4 regions of the Sinobaca sp. H24 genome follow, and region 1 is predicted to be linked to each of the others. Evidence: riboswitches for the same ligand, from Rfam matches in the RefSeq annotation. Region 1 holds a riboswitch; each other region holds the start of a gene.
The links. A riboswitch is a leader RNA that binds a small molecule or an ion and turns the genes downstream of it on or off. The one in region 1 is predicted to bind thiamine pyrophosphate.
Positions count from the first base shown of each region.

Region 2: another riboswitch for thiamine pyrophosphate. It lies ahead of MMY81_RS00780 (thiamine phosphate synthase); the one in region 1 lies ahead of tenA (thiaminase II).
Region 3: another riboswitch for thiamine pyrophosphate. It lies ahead of MMY81_RS01190 (acetylornithine deacetylase); the one in region 1 lies ahead of tenA (thiaminase II).
Region 4: another riboswitch for thiamine pyrophosphate. It lies ahead of MMY81_RS25065 (thiamine phosphate synthase); the one in region 1 lies ahead of tenA (thiaminase II).

Region 1 covers NZ_JALBWT010000006.1:162,750-170,533, forward strand. Annotated here, with positions in the region: gene MMY81_RS33995 (M20 metallopeptidase family protein) at 1-206, opposite strand, end outside; gene MMY81_RS34000 (M20 metallopeptidase family protein) at 187-606, opposite strand; gene MMY81_RS10890 (AbgT family transporter) at 633-2,132, opposite strand; gene MMY81_RS10895 (energy-coupling factor transporter transmembrane component T family protein) at 2,367-3,122, opposite strand; gene MMY81_RS10900 (ABC transporter ATP-binding protein) at 3,115-4,779, opposite strand; gene MMY81_RS10905 (ECF transporter S component) at 4,776-5,372, opposite strand; gene tenA (thiaminase II) at 5,369-6,067, opposite strand; TPP riboswitch at 6,198-6,300, opposite strand; gene MMY81_RS10915 (RrF2 family transcriptional regulator) at 6,459-6,872, shown strand; gene MMY81_RS10920 (IDEAL domain-containing protein) at 6,989-7,375, shown strand; gene MMY81_RS10925 (hypothetical protein) at 7,419-7,631, opposite strand; gene MMY81_RS10930 (FAD-dependent monooxygenase) at 7,677-7,784, opposite strand, start outside.
Region 2 covers NZ_JALBWT010000001.1:130,984-138,767, forward strand. Annotated here, with positions in the region: gene MMY81_RS00750 (NAD-dependent epimerase/dehydratase family protein) at 1-652, opposite strand, end outside; gene MMY81_RS00755 (YflT domain-containing protein) at 972-1,226, opposite strand; partial or broken gene MMY81_RS00760 (ThiF family adenylyltransferase) at 1,375-2,383, opposite strand; partial or broken gene MMY81_RS00765 (thiazole synthase) at 2,383-3,078, opposite strand; partial or broken gene thiO (glycine oxidase ThiO) at 3,336-4,477, opposite strand; gene MMY81_RS00780 (thiamine phosphate synthase) at 4,456-5,082, opposite strand; TPP riboswitch at 5,134-5,243, opposite strand; gene MMY81_RS00785 (tautomerase family protein) at 5,376-5,588, shown strand; gene MMY81_RS00790 (FixH family protein) at 5,647-6,045, opposite strand; gene MMY81_RS00795 (AEC family transporter) at 6,115-6,618, opposite strand; gene MMY81_RS00800 (AEC family transporter) at 6,615-7,013, opposite strand; gene MMY81_RS34795 (TrkA C-terminal domain-containing protein) at 7,084-7,473, opposite strand; partial or broken gene MMY81_RS00805 (potassium/proton antiporter) at 7,456-7,784, opposite strand, start outside.
Region 3 covers NZ_JALBWT010000001.1:201,766-209,549, forward strand. Annotated here, with positions in the region: gene egtD (L-histidine N(alpha)-methyltransferase) at 1-129, shown strand, start outside; gene tenA (thiaminase II) at 227-895, opposite strand; partial or broken gene MMY81_RS01190 (acetylornithine deacetylase) at 898-2,179, opposite strand; TPP riboswitch at 2,260-2,362, opposite strand; partial or broken gene corA (magnesium/cobalt transporter CorA) at 2,497-3,411, shown strand; gene MMY81_RS01200 (pyruvate oxidase) at 3,536-5,248, shown strand; gene MMY81_RS01205 (cold-inducible protein YdjO-related protein) at 5,556-5,750, opposite strand; gene MMY81_RS01210 (ATP-dependent helicase) at 5,789-7,369, opposite strand; gene MMY81_RS01215 (UvrD-helicase domain-containing protein) at 7,366-7,784, opposite strand, start outside.
Region 4 covers NZ_JALBWT010000029.1:35,159-42,942, reverse strand. Annotated here, with positions in the region: gene MMY81_RS25095 (NAD-dependent epimerase/dehydratase family protein) at 1-310, opposite strand, end outside; gene MMY81_RS25090 (YflT domain-containing protein) at 633-977, opposite strand; gene MMY81_RS25085 (ThiF family adenylyltransferase) at 1,037-2,053, opposite strand; gene MMY81_RS25080 (thiazole synthase) at 2,050-2,817, opposite strand; gene thiS (sulfur carrier protein ThiS) at 2,821-3,024, opposite strand; gene thiO (glycine oxidase ThiO) at 3,008-4,150, opposite strand; gene MMY81_RS25065 (thiamine phosphate synthase) at 4,151-4,756, opposite strand; TPP riboswitch at 4,809-4,916, opposite strand; gene MMY81_RS25060 (tautomerase family protein) at 5,050-5,262, shown strand; gene MMY81_RS25055 (FixH family protein) at 5,320-5,718, opposite strand; gene MMY81_RS25050 (AEC family transporter) at 5,790-6,689, opposite strand; gene MMY81_RS25045 (potassium/proton antiporter) at 6,767-7,784, opposite strand, start outside.

The DNA of each region.
Region 1 (7,784 bases):
CCGCCGGAACCTTTTATTGTAATCGTAAATCTATCTGAGTTACCCATCATTGGACCTTCGAGGATACCGAATGTTCCAACAGGCAGATCAGGCCAGACGTGCTGGGCTAAGATAGCGTCCGGCTGATAATGGGAAAAGACGCCATCCTCCATCATAGCCGCCGCTCCTCCTGTCGGTGCATTTTCTTCAGCTGGTTTGAAATACACAGAGTACAGTACCCTCTATATTCTCCCGGTGATCGTGAAGCTGTTTGGCTGTCACGAGCATCATCGCGGTATGCGCATCATGGCCGCAGGCGTGCATCACATTGTCTTTTGTGGATTTGTATGCGGATTCTACCTGTTCCTGAATAGGCAGGGCGTCTATATCAGCACGAAGCGCTATCGTTGCTCCTGCTCTTTCCCCTTTGATCACAGCCAATACCCCTGTCTGTGCATAGCCATGAATATATTCAATTCCATTCTCTTTTAAAAAGGCTTTTATACTCTCTGATGTTCTGTATTCTTGTCCGCTCAATTCAGGATGCTGGTGAAAATCCCGGCGGAGGATTGTAGCTTCATTTAATACATTCTTTTTCTCTATTTCATTAAAAGGTGTAATCTGCATAAACGTCTCCTTTAATACTTGTTAATCTAATACATTTCAACACCCGGTCCAATAGGCAGCCCTATTAACGTCCAGACGATAAAGATTACAATCCAAATACCTAAAAAGATTAATGCGTAAGGAAGCATAATGGAAAACAACGTACCAAAACCAGCACGGTTATCATAGCGTTTCATAAATGCCAATACCATCGGTACATATGGATTTAACGGGGTAATAACATTAGTGGAAGAATCGGCAATCCGATACGCCAGCTGTACAAAGGCCGGATTATAATCCAGGTACATAAACATTGGAATAAAGATTGGAGCCATCAATGCCCATTGTGCCGAACCACTGAAAATGAATAAATTCAATACCGCAGCCAGCAGAATGAATCCTACCAGCACCGGCATGCCGGTAAAGTCGGCAGAGGTCAATGTTTCAGCTCCGGTTACAGCGAGAAATGCTGATAGGTTCGTCCAGCCGAAGTAGGCAATAAACTGAGAGGCTGCGAAAATAAGAACAATGTACCCTGACATATCTTTCATTGCCGATGCCATAAAGTCGGGAACATCCCCCGGCTTTTGAATAGCTTTGACCGTAACACCGTAAGCTATCGCTACTGTAATAAAGAAGAATAAAATAATAGGAATAATGTTATCCAGAAAAGGAGATTCAAGAACTGCGCCGCCTTCCCCTCTCAGAATACCGTTGGGAGGGACAATGAGAGCTGCGGCAGCTGCCACGTATAACAGTCCAAATATTCCCGCATTTCTAAGCGCTCTGTTTTTTTCAGGAGTGATTTGTTCGATTTCCTCAGATGTTACGGCATCGTCCCCAAATTTCGGATCATAAACACCTAATCTCGGTTCAACAATACGCTCTGTAATCCATGCACCAATAATCATAAGCATTAACACAGAAAACAGCATAAAATACCAGTTGTCTACAGGTGATACCGTTATTTCCGGGTTTACCGTCTGGGCTACTTCAGTCGAAATACCAGACAGCAGGGCATCTGTTCCCGTAATCATGACGTTAGCCGTAAAACCGGCACCTACCCCGGCAAAACCTGCAGCAATCCCTACAAGCGGATGCCTGCCCAGTGCGTAAAATACCATCGCTGCAAGTGGAGGAATAATGACGAACGCTGCATCGGAAGCCAGGTTTCCAATAACACCTGTACCAATTACAGCATATGTAACAAAACGTTTAGGTGCCTGCAGAATTGTCTTTTTCATAAACGTTTCCATCAAACCGACCTTCTGAGCCAGGCCGATACCAAACATCATAACAAGCACAAGGCCAAGCGGTGCAAAGCCTGTGAAGTTTTCCAGCATGGAAGACAGCATATATTCCAGACCCGATACAGAAAGCAGCGGCTGAATAGCAAGAGTGTCCCCTGTCTGAGGATCTTCAAAGCTAACATTGAACCAGCCTATGACGGATGAAATTAAAATAACGCCAAGCGCCAGGTAAACAAAAAGCATAAAAGGATGGGGAAGCTTATTTCCCATTTTTTCCACCCAGTCCAAAAACTTCATAAAAAACGTAGATTTTCCTTTACCTTCACTATTATTCACATTATACACTCCTTTTAAGAAATTGTCTTTAATTGTTCTTTAAATAAAAGTAGCATACACATCTATCAATTCCAATAGAAGATTCTAATAATTTTAAATTTTCCAAGCAGATAATCTCACAAGGGTTTTTATGAAGAAATAAAAAAGCACTCTCTGCGAATAACATCACAGAGAGTGCTCATTACATATGTTTATTTATATAGGGAACCACACTAAGCTTACTGCTGTTAAAAGAACGCCGCCCATAAAAACTATATCTTCTTTATGGTAAGGCATGGCCTGATAGCGGGTGCGGTTTCCGGCCCCGTCAAATCCTTTCACTTCCATAGCAGCTGCCGTTCTTTCCGCTTTACGGATGGCTCCGGCCATTAATGGTATAGCGTACTGTTTCCACTTCCATACACTTTGCTTGTTTCCCATACTGCGCATGTGATGAGCCCTTTTTATCTGCCTGAACTCTTCATGCAGCTGAGGCAGGAATCGATACGCAGCCATCAGCCCGTATCCTATGCCGGGCGTAAGTTTCCATTTTTCCATCAGGCTCAGCACTAAAGCAGTTGGACTCGTCGTTAACACAAACAATAACGACCAGGAAGCGAAAACGAGCGCACGCAGTCCGAGCGAAAGACCAATTTCGATATTTTCAGCAGCAATGGGAAGGCTGCCGATTTGAAATAACACTGTCTCCCCCCGCTCCTCCGGAAACACGGCCTGCAGCCAAACAAAACTAAACCCAAAGAACAGGAATGGCAGCAGAATAAGAAGCAGACGCTGAATAGGAACACGTCCTAATACCGCAATAGCAGTCACTGTAGCTGTTAGAAGTAACAATGGCCGCCATACGTCGTATATAGGAATCATGCAAAGCATTATTATTAGAAGACTCAACAGCTTCACGGTGGGATGTACACGCTGCAAAAATGCGTTCTGGTGCTGATACGCTTCAAACATAGATCAATCGTTCCTTTTCTTGTCGCATCTCCATGCAGGCTGGTATTACCCCGCCGGCACGATGAATCTGATCTGGATGATGGAAAAAAGAGGCTGTGTCTCCTTCATAATAAACAACCCCTTCATCTATCGCAATCACACGACTGGCATAGGAATAAACAACATTCAAATCATGTGTAATCATGACAATCGTCTTGCCTTCTTCCTGCAGCTTTCGAAGTATCATTAAAAGGGCATCGGTGTTTCTCTGGTCCAGGCCAAACATCGGTTCATCAAGCAAAAGAATCGACTGACTGCTTGTAAGCATGACAGCTGTCGAAAGTCGTCGTTTCTGTCCCTGACTCAGCTGAAAAGGATGGCTCATTTTTTTGTGCTGCAGGGCAAACAGATCGAGTAATTCCTCCACACGTTCTTTTATAGCTTCTTCTTTCCATCCTTCGATTTCCATGCTGTGTCTCAGCTCTTTTTCCACCGTTACATGAATAAACTGATGTTCCGGCTGCTGAAACACAATACCAATCGCAGATGCGATTCTTTTCATCGATTTTCGGGTGAGCTTTTCCCCGAACAAAGACACATCCCCCTGCTCCTGTTTCAGCCAGCCTGTAAGCAGTTGAAACAGCGTGCTTTTCCCTGATCCGTTGCGGCCGACTATCGCGTGGAACTCTCCCTTATAAAACCGGCAGCTCAGCTCATCTATTACTTTGGTGCCTTTATAGCGGAAACTGAGCTTTTCTCCCTCCAGCACTATATTTTTATCATCAATCCTCCCGCTTCCAGCTGGGACAGGAAGCACGCGGTTGATTATTTCTGCAGGGAGATGCCTTGTTCCCTCCTGCCACTGCTTTATAGTTACAGGCATCCTCCTGAACAGTTCCGGGTGCTTATTCAGCAGGGCATAGGCTGTTTTTGTAACAGACGGCAGCCGAATACCCATGCTTACCATAGCCTCTGTATGTTCAGTCAACACGTCCCGCGGGGCACCATCTGCAAATACGGACCCTCTATCGTCCATAACAATCAGCCGGTCTGCCAGCTCGACAACCTCATCGAGCTGATGTTCAATCATGATCAGCGTCTTTTCTGCGTCCTGTTTAATTACCTGCAGGCATTCAGCCAGACTGCGGCGGGCGGCAGGATCAAGCTGGGACATTGGTTCATCAATAATCCATATATCGGGGTCCTGGCACCAGAGAGATGCCATCGCCGCTTTTTGCTTCATCCCGCCGGATAAAGCATGTATCGCTGTATCAATATGCGCTTGCATTCCCACCGCTTTTAACGCGCTTTGCATTCGGCTGTCCATCTTTTCTTGAGCAATGGCTCTGTTTTCCATTGTAAATGCTAATTCATCACGAATGACTGCCATGCAGAACTGAGTATCCGGATCCTGAAACAATACGCCTGTTTTAGCGGCTGCTTCCATTATGCTTCGATGTGATGGTATTTCTCCGTCCACCTGAAGCTCTCCTGCCACGTCTGCTTCTACCGATCTCGGGAGAATGCCCTGCACAGCCAGAGTGAGCGTGCTTTTACCCGATCCGCTTGGACCAATTACCAGCACATTTTCTCCACTCCTAATTCTTGATGTGAAGCCGGCCATCGCTGGTTCCTTCGTAAATGGATAAGTCACTGTAAGCTGATCGGCTGTTATCATGAGATATCCTTTTCCATCGTTCGGCTGCGGTACTGCTTTCCTAATGCAAATCGATCGAGCACCCCTGTTTTCACCAGCGCATCACTAAAGCTTTTTCCCGCCCATCCGGCTAAAAGTGCTCCGCTGATCAGCATCGTCCCCATCATCGCTGCAGCAACAATAAAGGAATACTGGTTGATTCCATATAAGAAGTACTGCGTCCAAAAAGCCGCAAAGGTGCCTCCCATACCCGCCAGCATTAAGACCGGCAGCGAGAAATAACGGTAGAAGAACAAGGCGAAAATAAGCTCAGCCCCAAGTCCCTGAGTAAAACCAAGAATTAATACGGCACCGGCATTTACCGAGCCAACCATAATTTCCGTTCCGGCTGCAATCATTTCAGCAAGAAGAGCGGTTCCCGGTTTCTGGATAATATACATACACACAATTGGAGCCAGTATCCAGAAGCCGGCCATCAAACCGCCGCCTACCGGCCCTATCACACCACTCACTACCTGACCAAGCAGAACCCAAAGCAAATAAAGTACGCCAAACACGGCTGAAATAAATGCAATGACTACAATGTCCCGGAGATTTAGTTTCTCAGCTTTCATCCCTTACGTCCTGTTTCTTCCAGCGTGCGCTCAAACGGCCAGTCCGCCGCATGAAAAGCCATGTCAAAAAACATATACTCCAGCTGGCAGCCTTCCATAAATAACCGGCGCCATCTATTTTTTTCTTCTTCCCCTGCCGTCTCTGCCAGTTCATCAAGCCGATCAATGTATTTATACATTTCCCGCTCCTCCCTGTCTCCGTAAAAACGGATCCAGTCGTTAAATGGATGCTCCGGTCCCGGGCTGACCTCTTCCATGAGCTTCTCTCCTACATACAAGTACACCCATGGGCATGCAAGTGTAACAGCTATCACATCTCCAAGGGTGCCTGTCGAGGAATAATGCAGCATCTGCAGGGTATAATGCTGGGCTGCCGGCGCCAGGTCATATCCCTGCAGCGATTCATAGGATACTCCTGCCTGCTCACACAAATTATGGTGTGGATGTGTTTCACTGTTTAATACAAATTCAATCGTATCGTTAAACATGGCCATATCTTCTCTTGAATTACATTTAGTTATGCCATATGCTTTTGCTTTGATCATGGCATTCAGGTATTCATAATCCTGTTTCACATAGTGTGTAAGAGAAGCAGCTGGCAGCTCCCCTTCAGCAATACCCCGGATAAACGGGTTGTTATAGCTTGCTTCAAATAAGTGTTCTGTGTCCTTCCAAAGCTGTTCAGAAAATTTCATGTCAAAAGACCTCCTTTGATGCCATAAGCATCCGCAGGTGATACCGACAGAACAACCGGAGGCACAAAAAAGGGCCACCCCGTTGTGGAGTGGCCCTGAACATATATAGTCTAAAAAATAACCATACTGCAGGATGCCGTCTCCACTTTCCTACGCTGGTATTAACCAGATCAGGTTCAAAGGGACCAAGATACATCTTGTCTCAGCCATTTACGGCACCCCTAGCGGATTACTTATGAACTTGCCACTACTATAGCACAATAGATAAAATATTCAACCTTCTTTTTTGAAAAAAATACCATTAGCACTTCTTTTTAATTGACAGAATTTTCTGTAACAATTATACTTACAGTATATAGAAGGATCGCTTCCCCGGGAAAGGGTGATGCCTGTGAATAGAGAGTTTTCACTCGCTGTGCATAGTTTGTTATTTCTCGATACAAAGCCGGAACGCTATGCAAGAAGCACTGAAATAGCTTCCAGTGCCCAGGCTCATCCGGTCCAGGTAAGAAGAGTTCTGAGCGTTCTTAGAGACTGCGGATACGTGGAATCTAAAGAAGGCATCGGCGGCGGTTTTTCTCTAATAGGAGACCCGTGCCGGATCAATTTATGGGATATCTACCAAATAACTGCTGAAGGCACACTGCAATTTAAGAAAACAGAAGAGAGTGTATCGTATTCGCTTTATTCGTCCACAAATACGCTTCTTTCGATCATTCTGATTGATGCTGAAGAGCATTTAGGAGACTTTTTAAAAAATTATACGATCGCTGATTTATCCGATCTGCTCGATAAAAGCAGATAAGTTGACGGTGCCTTACCCCAGTAAGGTACAATAAGAATTAATTAACCGCATTCCTGCTATGGACCCGAAGACAAGGCACTCTCTATTTTTAGATATCCTTTGAGGAGGTTTACAGAATGCTCACAAATAAAAATACGCTTCAATATGGTGATTGGGTAAAAGCTGTAACAAACAATGATGAGCTGATTTTTGGGTATGTCGATCACGTTAATTCCTTAAACGAAACGGTAACACTGGTTGTCGTATCTTCCGATAACAAAGCATCTATCGGCCGTAAGATAGCGCTTATTCAGCAGAAAGTAACGAAACTCGAAAATGCAGGCCTCGATTATGAAGCCGGTCTGCTCAATATGATAGATCTGGCACTCGAATCCAATGACAAACCGTGGTTTATGGAGCTGACCGCTTCTCTCTACGAGCTCCAGCAGCGGGATCCTTCTTCTTCCGGCTTGCTGCTGCTTGAATCCAACCCAAACAACAATACACAGAGCAATAACCCATAGACGCATAAAAGCTCCGCTTCTCGTATAAAGAAGCGGAGCTTTTTTATGCTATTTTTCTTTCTTCCAGCATTTTCAGTATATTATCTATGCCAATGATGCTGGAAAAAAGAATAATAGATCCCAATACAAGGTAGAGACCATTTCTCTCTGTTGTAAGGATACCGCTCAGCAGAAGGCCAAGCAGCAGAATGGAAAAAAGAAACAAAATGCTATGACAGATACATAAAGCAGCAAAACGTGCTTTGGATATTTCCATAAGCCCTCCCTTATCCCGAGCTTCTAATACTATATCACGTTTTCACTAATTTGCTGCATGGCTTTTGGCCGCTTCTGTAACGATTCCGTGCTCTCTCATGTAGGCATTCAGCTCATAGGTATCCTGATATTCGCTTAAAAATCCGATATGTCC
Region 2 (7,784 bases), on a different contig from region 1:
CTTCTGTATCGAGTCCATACACAATGCCCTGGTTTAAATCCGTCGCACGGATGCCCCATGTTTTGCAGGCAAACATGATATTGTGGCTGTCGTGAACTTTTGATAAATGGTAAAAAGAATTAGGCTGTTTTGGGAAAGGAAGTACATCTTTTCTGCCTTTATGCTCAATTTCAATATAGCCTTCTTCGATTTCAATATTTGGAGTGCCGTACTCTCCCATTGTTCCAAGCTTAATCAAATGACACTCCGGTACGATTTCCTTAATACCGTAAAGAACGTTAAGCGTACCTACAACGTTATTTGTCTGAGTAAACACAGCATGCTCACGGTCAATCATGGAATAAGGTGCGGAACGCTGCTCCGCAAAATGAACAAAAGCGTCCGGCTGCTCCTGCTTTAACACTTCACGAAGAAAATCATAATGATTCAAGTCTCCTTCGTATGTACGAATTTCTTTTCCTGTAAGTTCTTTCCATTTCGCTACTCTTTCTTCCAGCGTGGCAAGAGGAGTGATGGAATTGGAATGAAGCTCTTCGTCCCATTTTCTTCTAATAAGATTATCTACAATGGATACATCATGTCCTTGTTTGGAAAGATAAAGGGCTGTCGGCCATCCGCAGAATCCGTCGCCGCCTGCAATAATAATTTTCATTGTCTTTCTACCTCCAGGTCGTATGTTCCGTCCTATCCGTCCGGAATCGTCTCTTTTTGTCTTTTTCATTGACTCTCTATTTAAAAATCACATAGTGTACCTTTTTATACCCTTTTTCTTATGAAAATATACGTATAAAAAGTGCACAGGCTGTCCATAGTATACTATACAACATTTGCTTTAAAGCCGCTATTTTATTTGTTGTTTATTTATGTAACTTATAGTTTTATGCGGGGTTATACCATGCTTTTACATACTGCTCCCCTATATTTACCAGAAAAAAAGGATGCCTTCAAAGAAGGCACCCCGTTCTTTTTGATTATAGGCTTAAATCAGTTGGAGCATCTTTTACGACAAGAATAACTTTACCGTCGTCAAGCTTGTCCTCTAATTCTTCTGCTTTTGCTTCTGTATAACCAAGCTCCTGGAATTTCGCACGAAGTTCGTCTCCCTGCTTGCGGAATACGTTTTTGATGCTCTCGCCGATACCCTGCTCTTTAGCACCTGCTGTGTTAGCATCTGCTTCGTCTGCAAGGCGGTTTGTTCTTTCTTTATCATGAGTAATAATATATATATATCCTCGCTGATACCTTGTGTCTTTAGTCTGTCGACTGCTGTTACAGCCTCATCGTCGTTTAAATATTCTTTATAAAATGGTTCCATTGTTTATCTCTCCCTTCTGAAGGAAGTTTTCCCGGAAATATTAACTTTAAAACTTATTTTTAACCGCCGACGATCTGATGATAGATTTTCCGTGCTTTTCCTTTATCCGATTCCCCATGAATAATAGCCCGTCCATCTGCAAACAGTACGATCCTTTTTTCTTCCCACTGCAGCACAAGCAGATGAGGGTTGGATTTCTGAATAATACTTTCATGCCGTTCTTTCAGGTGCTGCAAAGATGCACCCGCATTCCTGGCAGGCCTGACCTGTACGGCATCACGTCCACACAGCGTCTCTAGAGATGATTTAGCTTCCCACTGCAGATACGGGTAGGAAGCTTGAACACCGCAGGAAGAGCAGTCTTCTTTTTTTAATTTATCCAGGTTTATCGTGCGGTGTTGATTTTCCCAGACGTCAAAAGACAAAAGGGTACGCCTCAGATCCTCTTCGTTTCCGCTCAATATTTTCAACGCCTCCGCTGCCTGGTGGGCACTGACCATCTGTACTGCCGGAGCGATAATGCCTGCCGTATCACATGTTTCACCATCCATTGGTATATCCTCCATCAGGCAGTGCAGGCATGGCGTGTCTCCGGGTAAAATGGTGTACGTGATACCATAGCTTCCTACACAGGCGCCGTAAATAAAAGGAATATTATGCAGGCAGGCAAAGTCGTTAACCATCATACGGGTTTCAAAATTATCGAGCGCGTCAATAATAACATGCTGGAAGGAACGACTCTAAGAGAGCGGGTCTACTTCTCCTATTACAGCATTCACATCCGAATGCGGGTTAATGTCACGAAGACGGGCTTCTGCCGCAGCAGCTTTCGGCGTTGAGCTGTCTGCATCCCATTCAGTGTACAGCTGCTGGCGGTTTAAATTGCTGTGTTCCACATAGTCCCGGTCCACGATCGAAATCGAACCGATCCCGGCTCTTACGAGTGTTTCCGCCATACTGCTTCCTAATGCTCCCGCGCCTATTATAACGGCATGCTTATCCCCGATTGCCTGGCCCTTGTTTTCCGATCGGAGCGAACAGCTCCTGGCGGGAATAACGGCTGTTCATCACAGCTGGCTCATTCCTTCAGAAGGGCTGCTTGCCTGTGCATAAAATTTCTTCTCGGTGCGGCCGGCTTCATGGCCGAGTTTTCCTGCCTGAACCGCCAGCTTCATCGCTTCTGCCATCTTCACTGGATCATCGGCACCGGCTACTGCTGTATTTAACAGCACTCCATCCGCTCCAAGCTCCATTGCATAAGAGGCATCCTTAGGGCTTCCAATCCCTGCATCAACAATAACCGGCACTACAGCCTGTTCAATAATATGGGCAAGATTGTAGGGGTTTACGATACCCAGCCCTGTTCCAATAGGAGAGGCTCCGGGCATAATAGCGTGAATGCCAAGCTCCTGCAGCTTCCTTGCCAGCACCACATCATCCGATGTATACGTTAAGACGGTAAACCCTTCATTCAGAAGCTGTTCAGAGGCTTTGAGCGTTTCCACAGGATCTGGCAGCAGGGTTTTATCACAGCCAATTACTTCTACTTTAATCATGTCACACATACCAGCTGCATCTGCCATTCTTGCGATTCGTACAGCTTCTTCGCTGTTTTTGGCTCCGGCCGTGTTCGGAAGCAGCCTGTATCCGTTAAGATCCATAGCTTCAAAAGGATCCGGCTGAGAGCTGTCAAAAAATATTCATCCGTCTTACGCAAACGTCAGTACTTCCGTCTCTGAAGCTGCCACTGCCTGCTTCTGCACCTCAGCGGTTTTATATTTGCCTGTACCTAAAACAAACGCGATTCAAAAGAAAATCTCCAATAGTTTAACATCTTTCATCCTCTCCTACAAAGTGAACAATTGTCCAGCCGGTTTTTCCTTCAGCGCTGATTCCTTCTGCTCCGGCCTGGTTAAAATATCTCCGTTCTTTTCTACAACAGATTTTTTGTGACCAACGTTAAAATGCAAGCAGCTGTTCAACGGACTCCACTGTATCCGGAACCTGCTTTTCTTCTCCATTAATGGTGAGCTTCACTAGAAACACCTTCCTTTATTCGTTTTCGGCGGGGAGAAAAGGCCTTCTCCCATTCCGCGTTTACCGGTTCTCCACAGATGGAACGGGCGAGCCAGTCCCCTGTGCCGGCTGAAAGCAGAATGCCATTACGGTAATGCCCGGCTGCCATCCAGAGACCTTGATTATCTACAGAGCCAAGATAAGGCATACCGTCAGCAGACTGCGGTCTAACTCCACTCCACGCCTGTTTGAATTCTGCTCCGGCAAGATCCGGCACCAGCGTAAATGCGCTTTTCAACAGGTCATGAATAGAGCCTGCATACACCCTGCTCTCCATAGAACCTGGATGTTCCGTTGCCCGACAATGACCGTGCCGTTTTTCTTGGGAACAAGGTATACATCTGGAGCGTGAATGGTGGACGTAATAAGCTTCTCTGCGGGCCGGATAGATAAAATATCTCCTTTGACAGGTATCATCTCCGGCATCACACCAATATCTCCGTCTATTCAGGTCTGTCCATGCGCCTCCTGCCATCACTACATGCTCTGCTTCTATTGTCCCCCGGCTCGAGGTCACCTCATAGCCGCCTGTCTTCTGCTTAATGGAAGAAACCAAGGTATGCTCCATTATTTCTGCACCTAAAAGACGGCGCTTCCGGCATAGGCTTTCGTTAGATAAGGCGCCATAACCTGTCCGTCTTCCGGCATATACAGAGCGCCTTGAGCGGTCTCATCTGCCAGCTTTGATTCTTTTTTCTGCAGCTCTTCATGGGTCAGCCAGCTGACTTTTTCACCGGCCTCCTGCTGAAAGGCAAGTACATCAAGAAGATGGCTCGTTTCTTCATCTGAGTGTGCGGTTTTCAGCATACCGTTTTTTATATAATCTACGTGAATGCCTGAATAGGATTCAAGTTGAGGGACTAATTCGTCGTACATAGAACGGCTTGCTCTGGCAAAATCAAAAAACGCACCCTGGCTGTTGATTTCCACCTGTGCTCCAAGCATACCGGCAGCGGCACTGGAAGCTTCACTGCCAATCGTGCTCCGTTCCAAAAGAAGTACCCGCTTGCCTTTTTGTGCTAAATGAAAGGCAGTGGAACAGCCGTTAATACCGCCGCCGATCACTACGGTATGATAGGATGACATAGTTTTCCCTCCTCTTTCAGTTTTATATAATATTCGTACGCCCGCTGCTTCGGATCTTCTGCTTCGTATAAACCTGAAAGTACTGCAATACCGGAAGCACCGGAGCGGATACACGATTTCACACGTTCCGGAGTAATACCGCCGATTGCGATCACCGGCAGTGCAGTCGCTTCTGAAATAGCTTCGAGCTTCTTCAGGCCGTGTGGTTCCAATCCCGGCTTACTGCCGGTAACAAACACATGCCCGAAAAATAGATAATCAGCGCCTGCCTTTTCTTTTAAGCGGGCCGCTTCCAGGCTGTGAACAGACCAGCCTGCAGTGAGACACTGTGTCGGCTTTTGCTCTACGGCTTCTTTCAAATGATATCCAACCTCTTTGAAATGCCGTCTATTTTCTTCCGGTATATTCAAACGGACCTGGTAGTCCGCCACTCCCTCTTCCTTTAGGAATGCAACAGCGGTTCGTAACTCCCTGAGCGACCAGAGAGGTTCACGTATATGAAAACAATCGATATATTCTTTCATCTCTTTGGAAATGTCCATCCATTCTCTTAAGGTCTGCCTGCCGGTCGATACAGCATGCAGTTCTTTTCCGTTTGTTCCCATGAAAAAAGCCGCCTTCCCATGAGGGAAAGCGGCTGTTGGTTTCTGCGGAAAAAGCAGGACAAGCCACTTCCCTCCGCTGGTATATCTCCAGATCAGGTTCAAAGAGTCCCGAAGTATCACTTCAATCTCAGCCCTTTAAAAAGGCACCCCTAGTGGTAAAACTATTGAATTGGTTATAGTATTCATCGTAAGCTATCGTTGTTTGAATTGTCAATCAACATAAACTAAAGACTGTCTAAATAAGGAAAAACCTTTATACTGAAAGTACACGTTAATAAAAGGAGAGATTCATCATGCCATTTGTAAATATTAAAATTACAAAAGAACATAAGCCCGCAACTCCGGAACAAAAACAACAGCTTATTGAAGGCGCTACTAAACTGCTGCAGGATGTTCTCGGCAAGAATCCACAGACGACTATCGTTGTTATTGATGAAGTAGAAACCGACAACTGGGGCATTGGTGCTAAATCGGTATCGGAAATCCGCAAAAAAGATACGCTGTAATTCGAGGCGGCTCACCTTTTTACGATAAGAGGAAGGCAAAGACTGCCTTTCTCTCTTTCTATTCTACTTCTATTTCCTCTGTCGGCATGCTGTGCATATTGCGGGCTGTCACATGGGCTGTAACGTGGTGCGTACCGCTCTCTTCAAACGTATACTCCAGCATATATTCCCCATCGCTGCTGTGTTCCCCTTCTATCTGCTCGCCCATTTCCTGTTCGCCTTCACTCCATATTTCAAACAGCACTTCGCCCGCGTCTTCCACCGCTTCTCCATCCTGTTCAACATGCGCTTCAATTAGAGCTGTTTCTCCGGTCACAGCCGGTTCATCGATATGTATCGCTACTTCAATTGGTTCGCTGCTGGGCGGACTATTTTCAGCTTCCGATTCATCGGAACCGCCGCAGGCACTTAACAAAAGAAGTCCAAATGTGCCGGCACCTATTCCCCATTTTCTCATTACATATGCTCCCTTCTCTTTTCATGCATCATCCCATATTATATCTTGATTGCGCTTTCTTTGTTACCCCTAGGTACCAATTATTAATAACAGTATCCAAAGGGAAGGTACACTTAAAATGGTCGTCAGCAGCGTAATGCTTGAAACCAGATCGGGACTCGAATGAAACTCTACAGATATCATAGCAATCGTTGCTGCGGTCGGCATCGCTACCGCTACAATCAGCACCGTACTCAAAAGCTCATTTGTCTGCAGCAGCTGCGTCAATCCATAGGCAATTACCGGGGAAATAACGAGTCTTACCGCTGTCCCAATGCTGATCAGCTTCCATTCAAGGGAAGCCAGGGAAATTTTAGCAAGCTGCATGCCAAGCACGACCATTACTACGGGAATGGAGGCTTCGCCCAGCATACTGATGCTGTCAAAATAGGTCGGCGGGATCGTAATATGAAGCCATTGAAACAATATTCCTAAGAGCAGAGCAAAGAAAGCAGGCATTTTGAATACAACGCGAAGCGCGTCAGCACCTGTCATATTACTGCGGTTGGCGATATATACTCCTACCGTACTCATGAAAAGGATTGAATCACCATAAAAATGACGGCATAAGCAAACGCCTCTTCCCCAAAAGCAAACAATATCAGGGGAGCTCCGTAATTTCCTGCATTCATAAATGCAGTAGACAGCGTCATACCGCTTTCCGTCGGAGCATCCCAGCGGAATATAAAGGCCAGCAGTTTATTCAACAAAAGCATGGCAATAAGAAAGATGACGGCAAACAAAACAATCAGAAACACATCATAATCAGGTTCTGTTGTGTAAAAGGTCCGGAACACTAGAGCCGGCGTTAGTATGTATAAAGCGACACCCGATACAGAGCGTACATCGAGCAGCTGTTTTTTTTGAAGCAGAAAACCGGAAAGAAAAATTAGTCCAATTGGAATAAGCGTGCTGATTAAAACACCCATGTGCTCCTCCTTTCTAAAAAAACTATAAAGCGGAACCCATTCAGGCTCCGCTTCTTTAGTTTAGCATATTTTATTTTGGTCGATCCGGCTTTCCTTTCAGCATCTGTTTCAGCTGCTTTTTCTCGGAGCGCGACACAAGAATGTAAAGAAAATCCTCTTCTTCGATCACTGTCTCACCGTAGGGAGTGACCAGATCTTCATTTCGGACAATCGCACTGATCAGCACACTATCCGGAAAGTTAATTTCCTGAAGCGTTTTTCCTAAAATTGGGGTGTTTTGATCCGTCTGGAACTCGATAATTTCGGCGTTCGCCTTGCCGATCGATATCAGCTCGATGGAATGATACGGTACTTCTTTTTTAGGACCGGAAAGCTTCAATTTTTTGGCTAAATAAGAAATACTCGATCCTTGAATTAAGGCGGAAGTCAGAACAATAAAGAAGACAATGTTAAACAGCACGTCGCCGGATTCCACGCCGGCCACAATTGGAAAGGTAGCGAGTACAATCGGAACCGCCCCGCGCAGTCCTGCCCAGGATATGAAGATTTTCTCTTTAAAACTGTACGATGTGCCGATAGTAGAAAGAAACGTAGCGGCCGGTCTTGCCACGAGCATAAGCGTAGCAGACAGTACCAGTCCGGCAATCGCAACAGAAGGACTTAGCAGCTGCTCCGGAAAAGCGAGAAGTCCCAGGATAATAAACATCGTAATCTGTGCCATCCAGGCCAGCCCTTCATTGAACCGAAAAATAGAATGACGATAGGTTAATT
Region 3 (7,784 bases), on a different contig from region 1:
ACGGAAAACTCGCATAAGTTTTCCATTTCTGAATTTATTGCTCTTGTCGACCAGGCACATTTGGAAGTCGACGCATTCTGGACCGATGAAAACGAATGGTTTGGGGTATTCTTGTTAAAAAAACCTTAAATCAAAAAAAGAGCTGCCTCAAAAGAAGTCGTAACAAAAAAACCTCGGATCCCTTTTTAGGAATCCGAGGTTTTTTTTCGATTCGTGTTTCTTTCTATTATACCGGCCAGGTTTTATGATGATAGGCCATATCCCAGAACAAATACTCAAATTTAGTTGTCGTTAAAAAGATTTCTTCCAGCTTGTCGAGTTCATGCTGAGGCTTCCCTTCTGCCAGTTCATCCAACAGAGCAATGCACCAGTCGGCAAGCTCCTGAAAACCAGGATCACTGTACATCCGTATCCATTCTCCATATAACTCGTGCTCAGCAGCGCCGGGTATACGGCTTAAATCCCGTCCGATTTCTGCGTAGCTCCACATACACGGAAGCAGGGCCGCTGTCAGCTCGGCGAGCCCGCCGCTTTGTCCTTCATGCAGCATGTATCTTGTATAAGCCAAAGTGACAGGGGCTGCCTCTGCCTGCTCCAGTTCTTCTTCTGTAATATTCAGCTTAGCACTGTATTCCCGGTGCAGCTGCATTTCTTCATTCAGAGTAGACTGCAGCAGATCGGCGAACTCCCCCATCGTTTTTAGTGTCCGGGCTTTCATCGTTCCCATTGCAAACAAGCGGGAATACTCTTTTAAATACAAATAATCCTGAATCATGAAATAACGAAATGCATCTTTGTCCAATGTCCCGTCTCCCATCCCGGTAACAAATGGATGGCTGTGGTTTTTGGTCCAGATCGGCTCCAGTTTCTGCTGAAGCGTGCGGCTGAATGACATATCTATTCCTCCTCGTTCTTTTCTGAGTGCAGCCATTCGTATATATAAACGGCAAGCGTTCTCGTAAATGTAAGCAGCTGATCAATAGAAAGTTGTTCGTTCACGGCGTGTGCATTCGAAAGCGTCCCCGGTCCAAAGATAGCTGTTGGGATACCGGCATCTCCAAGCCACCCTCCATCTGTTACAGTGGGAGAAACATCAAGGACTGCTTTTTCTCCAGATATTTTCTCCAGGGAGTCTGCCAGCATGTTCGTCCCCTTATGTTCTTTATCAACCGAAAGCGATGGAAAAATTTCTCCCCGGTCCTCAATCATAGACGTACCGCCCCATTCAAATACAGGAGGATGATGTTGCAGCCAGGGATCTCCTGATGCCACATTCCGTATATGTGCTTCTACTTCTGCAGCGGCAGATTCATGTGTTTCATCCGGGTAGAAGTGAACCGTCACCCAAAGCCGGCATTCATCTGCTACAAACGCCGCGTTCCTTCCCCCTTCAATGACGGCCGGGTTAATCGTGTTAGCTCCGGCCGGAACGCCGGGGTAACTCTTTTCTACAGCCCACTGTCTTTCCAGCGTCTGCAGGCCCTGGATAATAACCATCATTTTTTCAATTGCACTGGCTCCCCTTACTGCGCCTCCTGCATGGATCATATTCCGTCTCATGGCATCATGGAACGTCTCCGGACTTTTGATCGTAATCCATCCGGTAATCACGCCGCCCTGGCCCTGAATGTGAAGATCACTCGTATCTACAACGAGCGCATAGTCTGCTGTGTAGCCGCGCCTGCAGCAGGCAAGCGTTCCTGCCTCACCAACCTCTTCTCCAATGACTGACTGCAGCGTCAGGTCACCTGGAAGCTTTATTCCCTGTTCATGGAACATACGCAGCACAAATAAAGCTCCGGCCAGCCCGCCTTTCATATCGGCTGCCCCGCGCCCCTGAATCCAGCCATCTTTTACTTCTGCCTGATATGGGTCTGTTGTCCATTCTGATCCTTCCACTTCTGCTGTATCGACATGTCCGTTCAGTATAAGACTGTGGTATTTGGATGAACTGGTTCCTTTTTTCGTCGCTACAACGTTAGGATCACCGGGGTAAACGTCCCAGGTGTCGACCTCATAGTTCATTTCTTTTACATACGAAGCAATAAACGCCTGGATCTCTGCTGTATCTTGCCGGTGGTGCCGGTGTTTTGTAAGAAATTAAGGTCCTCACCAGTTCGAGAAGATCTTCCTGCTTCTCTTCCATATGTGTTAACAGTCCGGATAGTTCTGTCATTATCTCTGCTCCCCCATCAAATGGCTGATTCGCATCTAGAATACAAAAAAGCTTCTTCCTGAAAGAAGAAGCAAAGACAACGAAACCGTCTTCCGCTTCTTCCCTCCGCCGGTATGAACCAGATCAGGTAATAAGGGTCAAGGATGTCTCCTTTTCTCAGCTTATACAGCTCCCCTAGAAGTGATGCGTGATTATTCATTTGTATTTCCAGTAAATCATATATTGCGTTTTCATACAACCGCATGTTTGACCTGGTGACAAATAGGCTATTTATATATGTTGGTTAAGATACAGAAAGGAGCACGTCCATGATTCGCACAATGGCGGTTACGATACATAATGAGTGGAAAGAAAATGAAGATATTTCTGTGCTGCTGGCAGATAACACGATTAAATGGTTCTGGGCTGATTTTAGAGACCCTGCGGATGAAGAAGCTTCCCGGCTGGAACAGGATTTTGCTTTTCATCCGCTCGCTGTGGAAGACTGCTTTCATTCCATGCAGCGCCCTAAATACGATCACTATGAAGATTTTGAGTTTTTTTGTCATGCATTCGCTTCAGAAGGACACCTTTGCTAAAAAAGAAGTAGATATCTTTCCGGCAGTAACTTTGTCGTGACCTTTCACTTAAGCGCCTCGCCGGAGATAGATGCAGTCTGGGAAAAGGCCCTGGCCTCTGCTGATTTTCGTGATAAGGGGCCATATTACATTATTTATTCTGTTATCGATAAGATGGTTGACGCGTACTTCCCGCCTCTCTATCAAATGGAAGACCGCCTGAACGAAATTGAAGAAAAAGACGCGGACAAAACATATGGGGCTTTGATTGATGAAGTGTTTGATATCCGCGGAGACCTTCTTCAGCTGCGCCGGACTATCGTACCAATGCGGGATCTTCTTTACCGGATGCTTGACCTGCGCCTGGAACTTATTACGGAACATAAGGCATACTACCGGGACATATATGATCACTTATTAAAACAGACTGAACTCATTCAATCGAACCGCGAGATGACTTCTGATATGCGGGACAACTATCAGACGATCAACTCCAATCGAATGAACGAAATTATGATGACTTTGACTATTGTTTCTACTATTTTTATTCCGCTTACCTTTATTGCCGGACTGTATGGTATGAACTTTACGAACATGCCGGAGCTTTCAGCAGATAACGGCTATTTTATTACTCTCGCAGCGATGGCCGGCACAGCAGGCGTTTTTGCTTTTGTTTAAATGGAAAGGCTGGTTCAATATTTTTAAGTAGCATAAGACCTCTACGTTTGGAAAGAATTGTTTAATAGTCCGTGAACAGGGAATGGTTTAACCTATATAACACTATGAAACGGGGGATGTTCTAATGCTCGAACAAACAGCCGGTAAACAGGTGATTGATCTTTTACACACGTGGCAGGTAGACCGGATTTTTGGAATGCCGGGTGATTCTATTAATGAACTGATGGAAGAACTCCGAAAACAGGAAGACATTCGTTTTATTCAAATACGACACGAAGAAACAGGGGCACTTGCGGCCTCAGCACATGCCAAGCTTACTCATCAGATTGGTGTCTGTTTATCCATTGCAGGTCCCGGAGCTGTTCATCTGCAGAACGGACTTTACGACGCAAAAAAAGACAAAGTACCAGTCCTTGCTATTGTAGGACAAATCAGCAGCACAATGGTCGGAACCGATCATTTTCAGGAGTTAAAGCTTGAAGCGATGTTTGAAGACGTAGGGGTATACAACCGCCGCGTCCAGACAGCCGAGCAGCTTCCGGATATGCTTAATCAGGCTATACGTACAGCTTACGCCCAAAAAGGCCCGGCCGTTCTAATTGTTCCGGATGATTTATTCAGCCAGAAGGTGAAATCAAAAGAAGCCATGACGTCCCCCATCTATTCTTCTCCTGTTATACGTCCGGAGGAAAAAGACCTCAAAGAAGCAACGGCGTATATACACGAATCAAAAAAACCTGCTATTCTCGTTGGAAAGGGAGCCGAAGGTGCAGCCGATGAAGTATTGGCTTTCGCTGAAAAAATCAAAGCACCTATTATCGTTTCCCTTCCGGCTAAAGGAATGATCCCGGATGATCATCCACACAATATGGGCCAGCTCGGACAGCTTGGGACAAAGCCGTCCTATGAAGCCATACAGGAAGCCGATCTGCTCCTCCTGCTTGGAACAGCATTTCCTTATCGTGAATTTCTTCCAGAGAACACCCCGGCCGTCCAAATTGATATTGATTCTTCTGTTATCGGGAAATATTACCCTTCCCGGGTCGGACTTATAGGAGATCTGCGCTCGATTCTCCCATGGTTCACGAATGGGCTTGAAGAAAAAGAGGATGATTTTCTGCAAAGCTGTATTAAAAAACGGAAAAGCTGGAACGACGAACTCCAGCAGGACATTGATAAAGAAACGAAGCTCCTGCAGCCTCAGCAGGCCATGGCTGAGATCCAGCGTATGTTGGAAGATGATGCTATTGTCTCTCTCGATGTGGGCAGTATTACAGTCTGGACCGCCCGCTATCTACACCTGAATAAGCAAAAGATGATCATTTCCTCCTGGCTTGCAACGATGGGCTGTTCGCTGCCCGGAGCGATTGCAGCAAAACTTGCTTTTCCTGACCGCCAGGTGATTGGTATTGTCGGCGACGGCGGTTTTTCGATGGGCATGCAGGATTTTGTAACAGCTGTAAAATATAAGCTCCCCATTATTATGGTCGTATTCAATAATGAAAAAATTTCGATGATTGAATTTGAACAGCAGGCAATGGGCAATCAGCCTGAAGCAACGGATATTAGTGATATAGATTATGCAGCGTTTGCCCGCGCCTGCGGGGGGATCGGCTATACAGCTGATTCACGCGAAGAGCTCCGGCACGCATTGAAGCAGGCATCCACCAGTGAGGTTCCTGTCGTTATTGACGCTCATGTCGAGCATATCCCGCCGCTTCCCGGTAAAGTGTCTTATCATCAGGGGATCCAATATGGACAATACATGATCAAAAGCATGTTTTCCAAAGGCTCCACCACCATTCCCCCTATAAAAAAAGGCCTAAAGCGACTTTAACACCGCTTTAGGCTTTTCTTTTTATCCATTCTTAAAAGCCTCTGGGGCTTAACGGATGTGTCCGCTTTTCTTTGTCCAGAATAAGAGTCCAACCGCTGCCGCTTCTTCAGGTTACGCTTCGGCAGCAGAGCTTCCTGCGCGAACTTTCCAGAAATCTCTGCGGCTGACCAGGACTCTTATTCCTTTCTTGTTGTCCAGCTCCACATCCAGCCCCTCGAGCCTCCTTCCCTCCTGTCAGCGAATCGCAGGCTCTTCTTGCAGGAGCTCCAGGAGCTCTGGGGCTTAACGGATGTGTCCGCTTTTCTTATTATCTTCTGTTGTTTCTTCTTTGCGCGATAATAACTTCTTTTTCGCCTTTTTCCATTTTTGATTTACAGATAGGGCATGTCTTTTCCTGAAGCGTATCGTCTTCCTGGGTTTGAATTTTCACCCATACAATACAATCCTCGTTCGTACATAACCACGCTTTTACTATTTTTCTTTCTTCCGGCAACTGTTCCATGGGCTGGCTCCTTTTTTGGGTCGCATGTGGGAAAGCTTCTAAAAAAAATCGGGATACTTCCACAGCTTTTCCGCGTATTGGGCGGGGGAACCGATATAGAGCTCTTCTTTTGCCCTTGTGATAGCGACATAAGCTAAGCGTCGTTCCTCCTCTATTGCTTTTTCTTCACTTTCATTACTCTTCTTTATAAAATCTCCACATCCGGCAGCCTTTACTGCAGAACTATGCGGCAGTATCGTTTCCGATGCACCGATTAAATAGACGACCGGAAATTCAAGACCTTTCGCCCGATGAATTGTCATAAGCGACACTGCATCTGTTTTGGCGGACTGCGTTTTTTTCTGCATGCCTTTATACATTTCCACCATATCATCTACAAAGGATACAAAAGCAAGAACCGAATCAAATCGGCCGGCAGACGTCTCGAGTTCATCCAGCGTTTCTTTCACGCCTTCTTTATGCATTGTTTCCGCCTGTGCTTCATTAGCTTCCAGGTAAGAATCATAAAACGCTTCACGCATTTTCTTTATTGCCTGTTTTGGCTTCATTGGTTTCATCTGTTTGAGCAGACGCTCTCTCTCCTGCAGTTTGCTCACCTGGAAAGCGCGCAGTCCGCCGAGAGATTCAAGCATCTCCAGCGGCTCTGCCTGCTCCCCTACAGCCTCTAGACGTTTGATATGAAGCATTCCTTTTTCCCTGTTAATAAATAACGTGGGGAGCACTTCAGGCAGTGCATCGTTATAATAAGGGTTCAAAGCAAGACGCAGGTGATCCATTACCGCTTTGATCGGCCACTGATTGTAAAACATTTGATCCACTGTCGTAAAAGACAAAAAAGGAATCTGGTGGAGCGTAAGCTGTTCAAACATAGCACGGCTTACACTGGCGGTGCGGTGAAGAATGGCAAAGTCAGCAAAGGACCGGCTGCCGTTCTGTACTTTATGAAGAATATCAGCGGCGGCAAGCTTCGCTTCTTCATCTGTCGTTTCCGCCCGGAAATAAAGCGGATATGTTTGAGATAAGACTGTAGATTTGAGTGTCTTTTCCCGTCGATTCGTATTATGCCGGATAACTTCATTTCCCAATCCTGTAATAGGTGATGTCGATCGGTAATTAATATCGAGTGTAGCGATTTCTGCTGTTGGAAATTCCTTATCAAATTCCAGGATGATTTCACTTTGCGCTCCATTAAATGAATAAATTGTCTGATCATCATCACCTGCTACAAATAAGTTCTTGTGCGTTGCAGAAAGCATCTTCATCATTTCATACTGCAGCGGATTGGTATCCTGAAATTCATCTACCATAATATATTGAAATCGTTCCTGCAGCTTTTTCAGCAGAGGTTCGGATTCGCAGAGCAGTTCGTATGCATGACAGAGAATATCATCAAAATCCAGCTGATGCTCTTCTTTTTTCCAGGCTTCGTACCTGCGGAAAACCCCTTTTTGCTCGATTTCCATCGGGGTTTTAGCAGGCATTTCTGCGAGGGAAAGATTATTCATTCGATAAGAAGAGTATAATGAAAGCAGGGTTTCCGGCTGATACTTCCCATCAAATCCCGCTTCTTTCAGCTTTTTTTTAATGATAATATGCTTAAACCGCTCACTTGTCATCATCTTCTGATCATATCCCTGCCGCGCAGCAGCTGCAGGAAAAAAGAATGAAAGGTCCGTATTTGAAGCTGACGTACTGCCTGAGCGGAGATACCGGGCAGCGCAAATAGCTGCTTCATCTCTTCGGCTGCTTTTTTCGTGAAGGTTACAAGCAGAATCTGAGCAGCTGGTATTTTCCGCACAGCGAGCAGATATCCGGTTCGGCAGACAAGAACCGACGTTTTACCCGAACCTGCCCCTGCAAGAGCAAGAAAAGGCCCCTCTCCGTGCCGGACGGCTTTCGTCTGGGCTCGATTAAGAGCGGTTCCCTTTTGTTCAAGCGCCTGGAAATAGGAGTAATCTGCTTCTGCGCTTTCTTCCTGTATGGTGCCTGATTCTTCCCGGGCAATGTCTGCCTCCGGAACAACTGGACTGACGA
Region 4 (7,784 bases), on a different contig from region 1:
AAGGTGCGGAACGCTGTTCAGCAAAGTGGACAAATGCGTCCGGCTGCTCCTGCTTTAACACCTCACGAAGAAAATCATAATGATTTAAATCTCCTTCGTATGTACGAATTTCTTTTCCAGTGAGCTCTTTCCATTTCGCTACTCTTTCTTCTAGTGTAGCAAGAGGGGTAATAGAGTTGGAATGAAGTTCCTCGTCCCATTTTCTTCTGATAAGATTATCTACGATCGATACGTCATGTCCTTTTTTGGAAAGATAAAGGGCTGTCGGCCAGCCGCAGAATCCGTCTCCGCCTGCAATAATGATTTTCATTGTGTTTCTACCTCCAGGTCATATATTCCATCCTATCCGGCTGGAATAGTCTCTTTTTGTTTAAATTAGTGCTGCTTGTAAAAAAACCGCATAGCATACCTAATTATACACGTAATAATACGAAAATATATGTATAAAAGGTACACACCCTGTCCATAGTATACTATACAACATTTGTTTTAAAGCCGCTATTTTATTTGCTGATTATTTATGTAACTTTTAGTTTTCTGCGGGGTTATACCATGCTTTTACATACTGATGCTTTTCTATATTTTACAGAAAAAAGAGGTGCCTTCCAAAGAAGGCACCCCATTCTTTTTGATTATAGACTTAAATCAGCTGGAGCATCTTTTACGACAAGAATAATTTTTCCGTCGTCGAGCTTTTCTTCCAGCTCTTCTGCTTTCGCTTCTGTATAGCCAAGCTCCTGGAATTTTGCACGAAGCTCGTCTCCCTGTTTGCGGAATACGTTTTTGATGCTCGCGCCGATTCCCTGCTCCTTGGCACCTGCCGGGTTGGCATCTGCTTCATCTGCTACACGATTTGTTCTTTCTTTGTCGTGAGTCACGACGAAAATGTTATCCTCACTGATGCCCTGTGTTTTTAATCTGTCTACAGCTGTTACAGCCTCATCGTCGTTTAAATATTCTTTATAAAATGGTTCCATTGTTTATCTCTCCCTTCTCAGATGAGTGTTCCCCGAAACGAAAAATTTAAAACTTTCTTTTATCCGCCCACAATCTGATGATAAATTTTCCGTGCATTCGCCTTATCCGTTTCTCCGTGAATAATGGCACGGCCGTCTGCAAACAAAACGATTCTTTTTTCTTCCCATTCCAGTACAAGCAGATGGGAATTGGATTTTCGTACTAAATGTTCGTGCTGTTCTTTAAGACGACCCAACGAGGCTTCTGCCGTTTTTGCCGGCCGGATTTGTACGGCATCCCGACCGCACAGCGTTTCCAGCGAAGACCCGGATTCCCACTGCAGATAAGGGTAATCAGCTTTCGTTCCGCAGGAAGTACAGTCCTGTTTTTTTAATTTGTCCAGATTCATCGTACGGTGTTCATTTTTCCAGACATCAAAAGAAAGCAGCGTCCGCCGCAGATCTTTCTCGTTTCCGCTTAATAATTTTAAAGCCTCTGCAGCCTGGTGGGCACTGACCATCTGCACAGCCGGCGCAATAATGCCGGCCGTATCACACGTCTCCCCGTCCATTGGAATATCCTCCACCAGACAGTGCAGGCAGGGGGTGTCCCCGGGAAGAATGGTATAGGTGAGTCCATAGCTTCCTACACAGGCACCATATATAAAAGGAATCTGATGACGACAGGCAAAATCGTTTACCAGCATACGGGTTTCAAAGTTATCAAGTGCATCAATAATAATATCTGCAGGCAGAAAGGATTCCAAAAGGGATGGATCCACTTCGCCTACAACAGCTTTTATATCGGCATACCGATTAATATCGCGGAGTCGTGCTTCTGCCGCAGCGGCTTTTGGGATAGAGTTGTCTGCATCCAATTCGGTATACAGCTGCTGACGGTTTAAATTGCTGTGCTCCACATAATCCCGGTCTACAATAGAAACCGCTCCGATCCCTGCCCTGACAAGCGTTTCAGCCATACTGCTTCCTAAAGCGCCCGCACCGATAATAATGGCATGTTTTTGTTCAATGGACTGCTGACCCTTTTTTTCAATGGGCGCGAACAGCTCCTGACGGGAATAACGACCGTCGTTCACAGCTGGCTCATTCCTTCCGTGGGACTGCTTGCCTGTGCATAGAATTTCTTTTCTGTACGCCCGGCTTCATGTCCAAGCTTTCCTGCCTGAACGGCCAGTTTCATCGCTTCTGCCATTTTCACCGGCTGATCAGCTCCTGCCACAGCTGTATTCAACAGCACACCGTCTGCTCCGAGCTCCATTGCATAGGACGCATCTTTAGGACTGCCGATGCCCGCGTCTACGATAACAGGGACAACCGCCTGTTCTATAATATGGGCTAGATTGTAAGGATTGACGATCCCCAGTCCGGTACCGATAGGCGATGCGCCCGGCATGATCGCGTGAATGCCCAGCTCCTGAAGCTTTCTTGCGAGTACCACGTCATCTGAAGTATATGTGAGTACAGTAAAGCCTTCCTTCAAAAGCTGTTCGGAGGCCTTCAGCGTTTCTACAGGATCCGGCAGCAGGGTTTTATCACATCCGATCACTTCCACTTTAATCATATCGCACATGCCGGCTGCATCTGCCATTCTTGCTATTCTCACGGCTTCTTCAGCCGTCTTTGCGCCGGCCGTATTGGGAAGCAGCCTGTACCCTTTAAGGTCCATATCTTCGAAAGGATCCGGCTGCGAGCTGTCGAAGATATTCATCCGCCTGACGGCAAATGTCAGCACTTCCGTCTCTGACGCTTCCACCGCCTGTTTCTGCACCTCAGCTGTTTTGTATTTCCCCGTGCCTAGAAATAATCGTGATGCTAAAGAAAATCCTCCAATATTCAGCATCTCTCATCCTCCTCCTACAAAATGAACAATTTCCAACCTGTCGTTTTCGTTCAGCAGCGATTCTTTCTGTTCAGGTTTAGTCAAAATTTCCCCGTTTTTTTCTACAACAGATTTTTTGTGTCCAACGTTAAAATGAGCAAGCAGCTGCTCGACAGATTCCACCATCTCCGGTATCTGCTGTTCTTCTCCATTAATGATAAGCTTCACTGGAAACACCTTCCTTTGTTTGTTTTCGATGGGGAGAAAACGCCCTCTCCCATTCCTGATTTATTGTCTCTCCACAAATGGTTCGGGCAAGCCAGACTCCTGTACCCGCTGAAAGCAGGATACCGTTCCGGTAATGCCCGGCTGCCATCCAGAGACCTTGATTGTCTATCGAACCAAGATAAGGTAGTCCATCTGCAGACTGCGGCCTGATACCGCTCCATGCCTGATTGAATTCCGCCCCGGCAAGACCCGGTACCAGCACGAATGCGCTTTTCAACAGGTCATGAATGGAACCGGCGTATACCTGCTTTTCCATACTTCCCGGATGCTCGGTTGCCCCGATAGTAACCGTGCCGTTTTTCTTCGGCACAAGATACACGTCTGGAGCGTGGATCGTTGACGTAAAGAGCTGTTTTTTTGGGCGGATCGATAAAATATCTCCTTTAACGGGAATCATTTCCGGCATGACGGCAATATCACCTTCCAGCAGGTCTGTCCAGGCTCCTCCTGCCATCACTACATGCTCCGCTTCAACTGTTATCTGTTCTGAAGTCACTTTATATCCCCCTGATTTCTTCTTAATAGAAGAAACGGAGGTATGCTCCATTATTTCTGCACCTAAATGAACAGCACTTTGGGCATAGGCGTGCGTTAGATATGGAGCCATCACCTGGCCGTCCTCCGGCATATAAAGAGCACCTTGAAAGGTCTCATCTTTAAGGTCTGGTTCTTTTTTCTGCAGGTCCTCCCGGGTCAGCCAGCTGACTTTTTCGCCTGCTTTCTGCTGAAACGAGAGCACCTCAAGCAGGTGGGTTGTTTCTTCATCCGTATGAGCCGTTTTAAGCATTCCGTTTTTGATATAGTCCACCTGTACATTCGAATAGGATTCCAGTTTAGGTACCAGCTCGTCGTACATCGCACGGCTCGCTCTTGCAAAATCAAAAAAAGCACCTTTACTATTAATCTCCACCTGGGCACCGAGCATACCGGCAGCGGCGCTGGAGGCCTCGCTGCCGATCGTGTTTCGTTCCAAAAGAAGCACCCGTTTTCCTTTTTCTGCGAGATGAAAGGCAGTTGAACAGCCATTAATACCGCCGCCGATCACTACGGTATGATAGGAAATCATTTATTTTCCCTCCTTGTTGAGTTTCGTAAAATAGGCGCAGGCCTGCCGCTCCGGATCTGCTGCTTCATAAAGACCCGACAGCATTGCAACCCCTGCAGCACCGGAGCGAATGCAGTCTTTCACCTGTTCAGGCGTAATTCCGCCGATGGCTATTACCGGCAGCTGTGACTCTCGGGCGATAATCGAAAGCTGCTGAAGCCCCCGCGGTTGAAGGCCTTGTTTACTACCTGTTGAAAATACATGCCCAAAAAACAAATAGTCCGCGCCGGCCTTTTCTTTTTCACGGGCAGCTTCTATGCTGTGAACAGACCAGCCGGTCATGAGGCTTTGTTCCGGCTTTTGTGCAGCAGCTTCTTTCAAATGAAAACCGGTTCCGCTGAAACAGCTTCTTTTTTCTTCGGGTATATTCAAGCGGATCTGCTCCGGCGGCACCCCTTCTTTCTGCAGAAATTCAATGGCGGTTCGTAACTCTTCAAGAGACCAGAGGGGCTCCCGAACGTGAAAACAATCCGTGTATTTTTTGATTTTTTTAGAAATGTGCATCCACTCTTCCAATGTCTGCCGGCCTGTCGACACCGCATGCAGTTCGTTTCGTTGTATATTCATTAAAAAAGCCGCCTTCCCCTGAGGGAAGACGGCTGTTGGTTTCTGCTGAGAGAAGCAGGACAAGCCACTTCCCTCCGCTGGTATATCCAGATCAGGTTCAAAGAGTCCCGAAGTATCACTTCAATCTCAGCCCTTTTAAAAGGCACCCCTAGTGGTAACACTATTAAATTGGTTCTAGTGTTTATCGTAAGCTATCATTGTTTGAATTGTCAATCAACATAAAGTAACTACTGTTTAAACTCGAAGAAAGCTTTATACTAAATGCATACGTTAATTAAAAGGAGAGATACATCATGCCATTTGTAAATATTAAAATTACGAAGGAACAAAAGCCCGCTACGCCGGAACAAAAGCAGCAGCTTATTGAAGGCGCGACAAAACTGCTTCAGGATGTTCTCGGAAAAAATCCGCAGACGACCGTCGTTGTGATTGATGAAGTGGAAACCGATAACTGGGGCATTGGAGCTAAATCCGTTTCGGAAATCCGCAAGAAAGACACGCTCTAATTCAAACAGCATAACTAATTTAAAAACAGGGAGGGCGTCTGCTGCCCTCCCATTTCTTTACTCTACTTCGAGTTCCTCTGTCGGCATGCTGTGCATATTACGGGCTGTCACGTGTGCTGTAATAAAATAAGTGCCGCTTTCTTCGAACGTATACTCCTGCGTGTATTCTCCGCTGCTTTTGTGCTCTCCTTCTATCTGCTCTCCCGTTTCCTGCTCCCCTTCTCTCCATATTTCAAATAAAACCTCGTTCGCATCCTCTACCGCTTCTCCTTCCTGCTCTACCTGAGCTTCAACCTGAACCGTTTCTCCAGCCTCCACTGTTTCATCCGTATGTATGGCTACTTCAATAGGTTCGGTGCTTGGAGGTTCGCTTTCGGCTTCTGATTCCCCGGAACCGCCGCATGCACTTAACAAAAGAAGCATAAAAGCTGTGCTTCCTGCTGCCCATTTTTTCATAAAAAAGCTCCCTTCTCTTTTTCGCTCTGCATCTTTCATTATATCGTGAGTGCGCTTTCTTTGTTACCCCCTCAAGTACCAATTATTAATAACAGTATCCAGAGGGAAGGAACGCTTAGAATCGTAGTGAGCAGCGTAATACTCGAAACCAGATCGGGGCTCGAATGAAACTCTACCGAAATCATCGCAATTGTGGCCGCGGTCGGCATTGCCACTGCCACTATCAGTACGGTACTTAAAAGATCATTTGTCTGCAGCAGTTCGGTTAGTCCCCAGGCAATGACCGGTGAAACTACAAGCCTTACGGCGGTGCCAATGCTGATAAGCTTCCATTCGAGCGAAGCCAGTGAAATTTTAGCCAGTTGCATCCCAAGTACCACCATAACAACGGGAATCGAGGCTTCTCCAAGCATGCTGATGCTGTCAAAATAAGTCGGAGGGATCGTTACCTGAAGCCATTGAAACAAAATACCTAAAAGCAGGGCAAAAAAAGCAGGCATTTTTAATACGACGCGAAGAGCGTCCGCTCCTGTCATATTGCTCCGGTTTGCAATATACACTCCTATCGTGCTCATAAAAAAGGACTGAATCACCATAAAGATAACAGCGTAGGCAAATGCCTGCTCTCCAAAAGCAAACAATATAAGCGGCGCTCCATAGTTTCCGGCATTCATAAACGAGGTGGACAGGGTCATTCCGCTTTCTGTGGGAGCATCCCAGCGCAATACCCAGGTCAGCAGCTTATTTAATAAAAGCATTACAATTAAAAAAATCACAGCAAACAACACAATCAGAAATACATCATAGTCAGGCTCTGTCGTATAAAATGTCCGGAATACCAGAGCAGGCGTCAATATGTATAAAGCCACACCTGATACAGAACGGACATCGAGCAGCTGTTTTTTCTGCAGCAGAAATCCTGAAAGAAAAATTAATCCTATAGGAATAAGCGTACTGATTAAAACGCCCATATACTCATCCTTTCTAAAATAACAAGTAAAGCGGGACCTGTGCAGGCCCCGCTTTATTAGTTTATCATATTTTATTCTTATCGATTCGGCTTTCCTTTTAACATCTGCTTAAGCTGCTTTTTCTCAGAACGGGAGACAAGAATATAAAGAAAATCCTCTTCCTGGATCACCGTTTCCCCATAAGGCGTAACCAGATCTTCATTGCGTACGATCGCACTGATCAAAACGCTGTCCGGAAAGGTAATTTCCTGCAGGGTTTTCCCTAAAATAGGGGTATTCTGATCCGTCTGGAACTCAATAATTTCCGCGTTGGCCTTGCCAATCGATATCAGCTCAATCGAATGGGACGGCACTTCTTTTTTAGGACCGGAAAGGTTCAGCTTTTTGGCTAAATACGAAATACTCGATCCTTGAATCAAGGCGGACGTAAGCACAATAAAGAAAACAATATTAAACAGCAGGCCGCCGGATTCCACACCGGCCACGATCGGAAACGTAGCAAGTACGATTGGAACCGCCCCGCGCAGCCCCGCCCAGGAGATAAATATCTTTTCTTTAAAACTATACGACGTGCCGATAGTCGAAATAAAGGTCGCTGCAGGTCTTGCCACCAGCATAAGCGTGGCGGAAAGAAGCAGGCCGGCAATAACAATAGGAGGACTTAAAAGCTGTTCCGGAAAGGCAAGCAGTCCCAGGATAATAAACATCGTAATCTGCGCCATCCAGGCCATTCCTTCATTAAACCGGAAAATAGAATGACGGTAGGTCAGTTCGGAATTACCCACGATTAAGGCAGCCACGTAAACCGCAAGAAGGCCGCTGGCTCCTGCAAATGCGGCCAGACCGTATGTAAGCAGGGCAAAAGAAATAGCAAAAATCGGATAAAGTCCACTCGAATCCAGGTTAATACGGTTAATCGAAAGCGACGCTATTTTTCCTAGTACTAATCCAATAACAAGGCCCAGGCCCATCTGCCAGAAAAATGATCCTATCAAAAGCAGATAGCTTGGCTCTTCGAGGACGACCAATTCAATAAAGGCTACGGTTAAAAAAACAGCCATCGGATCGTTCGTTCCCGATTCCGCTTCAAGCGTC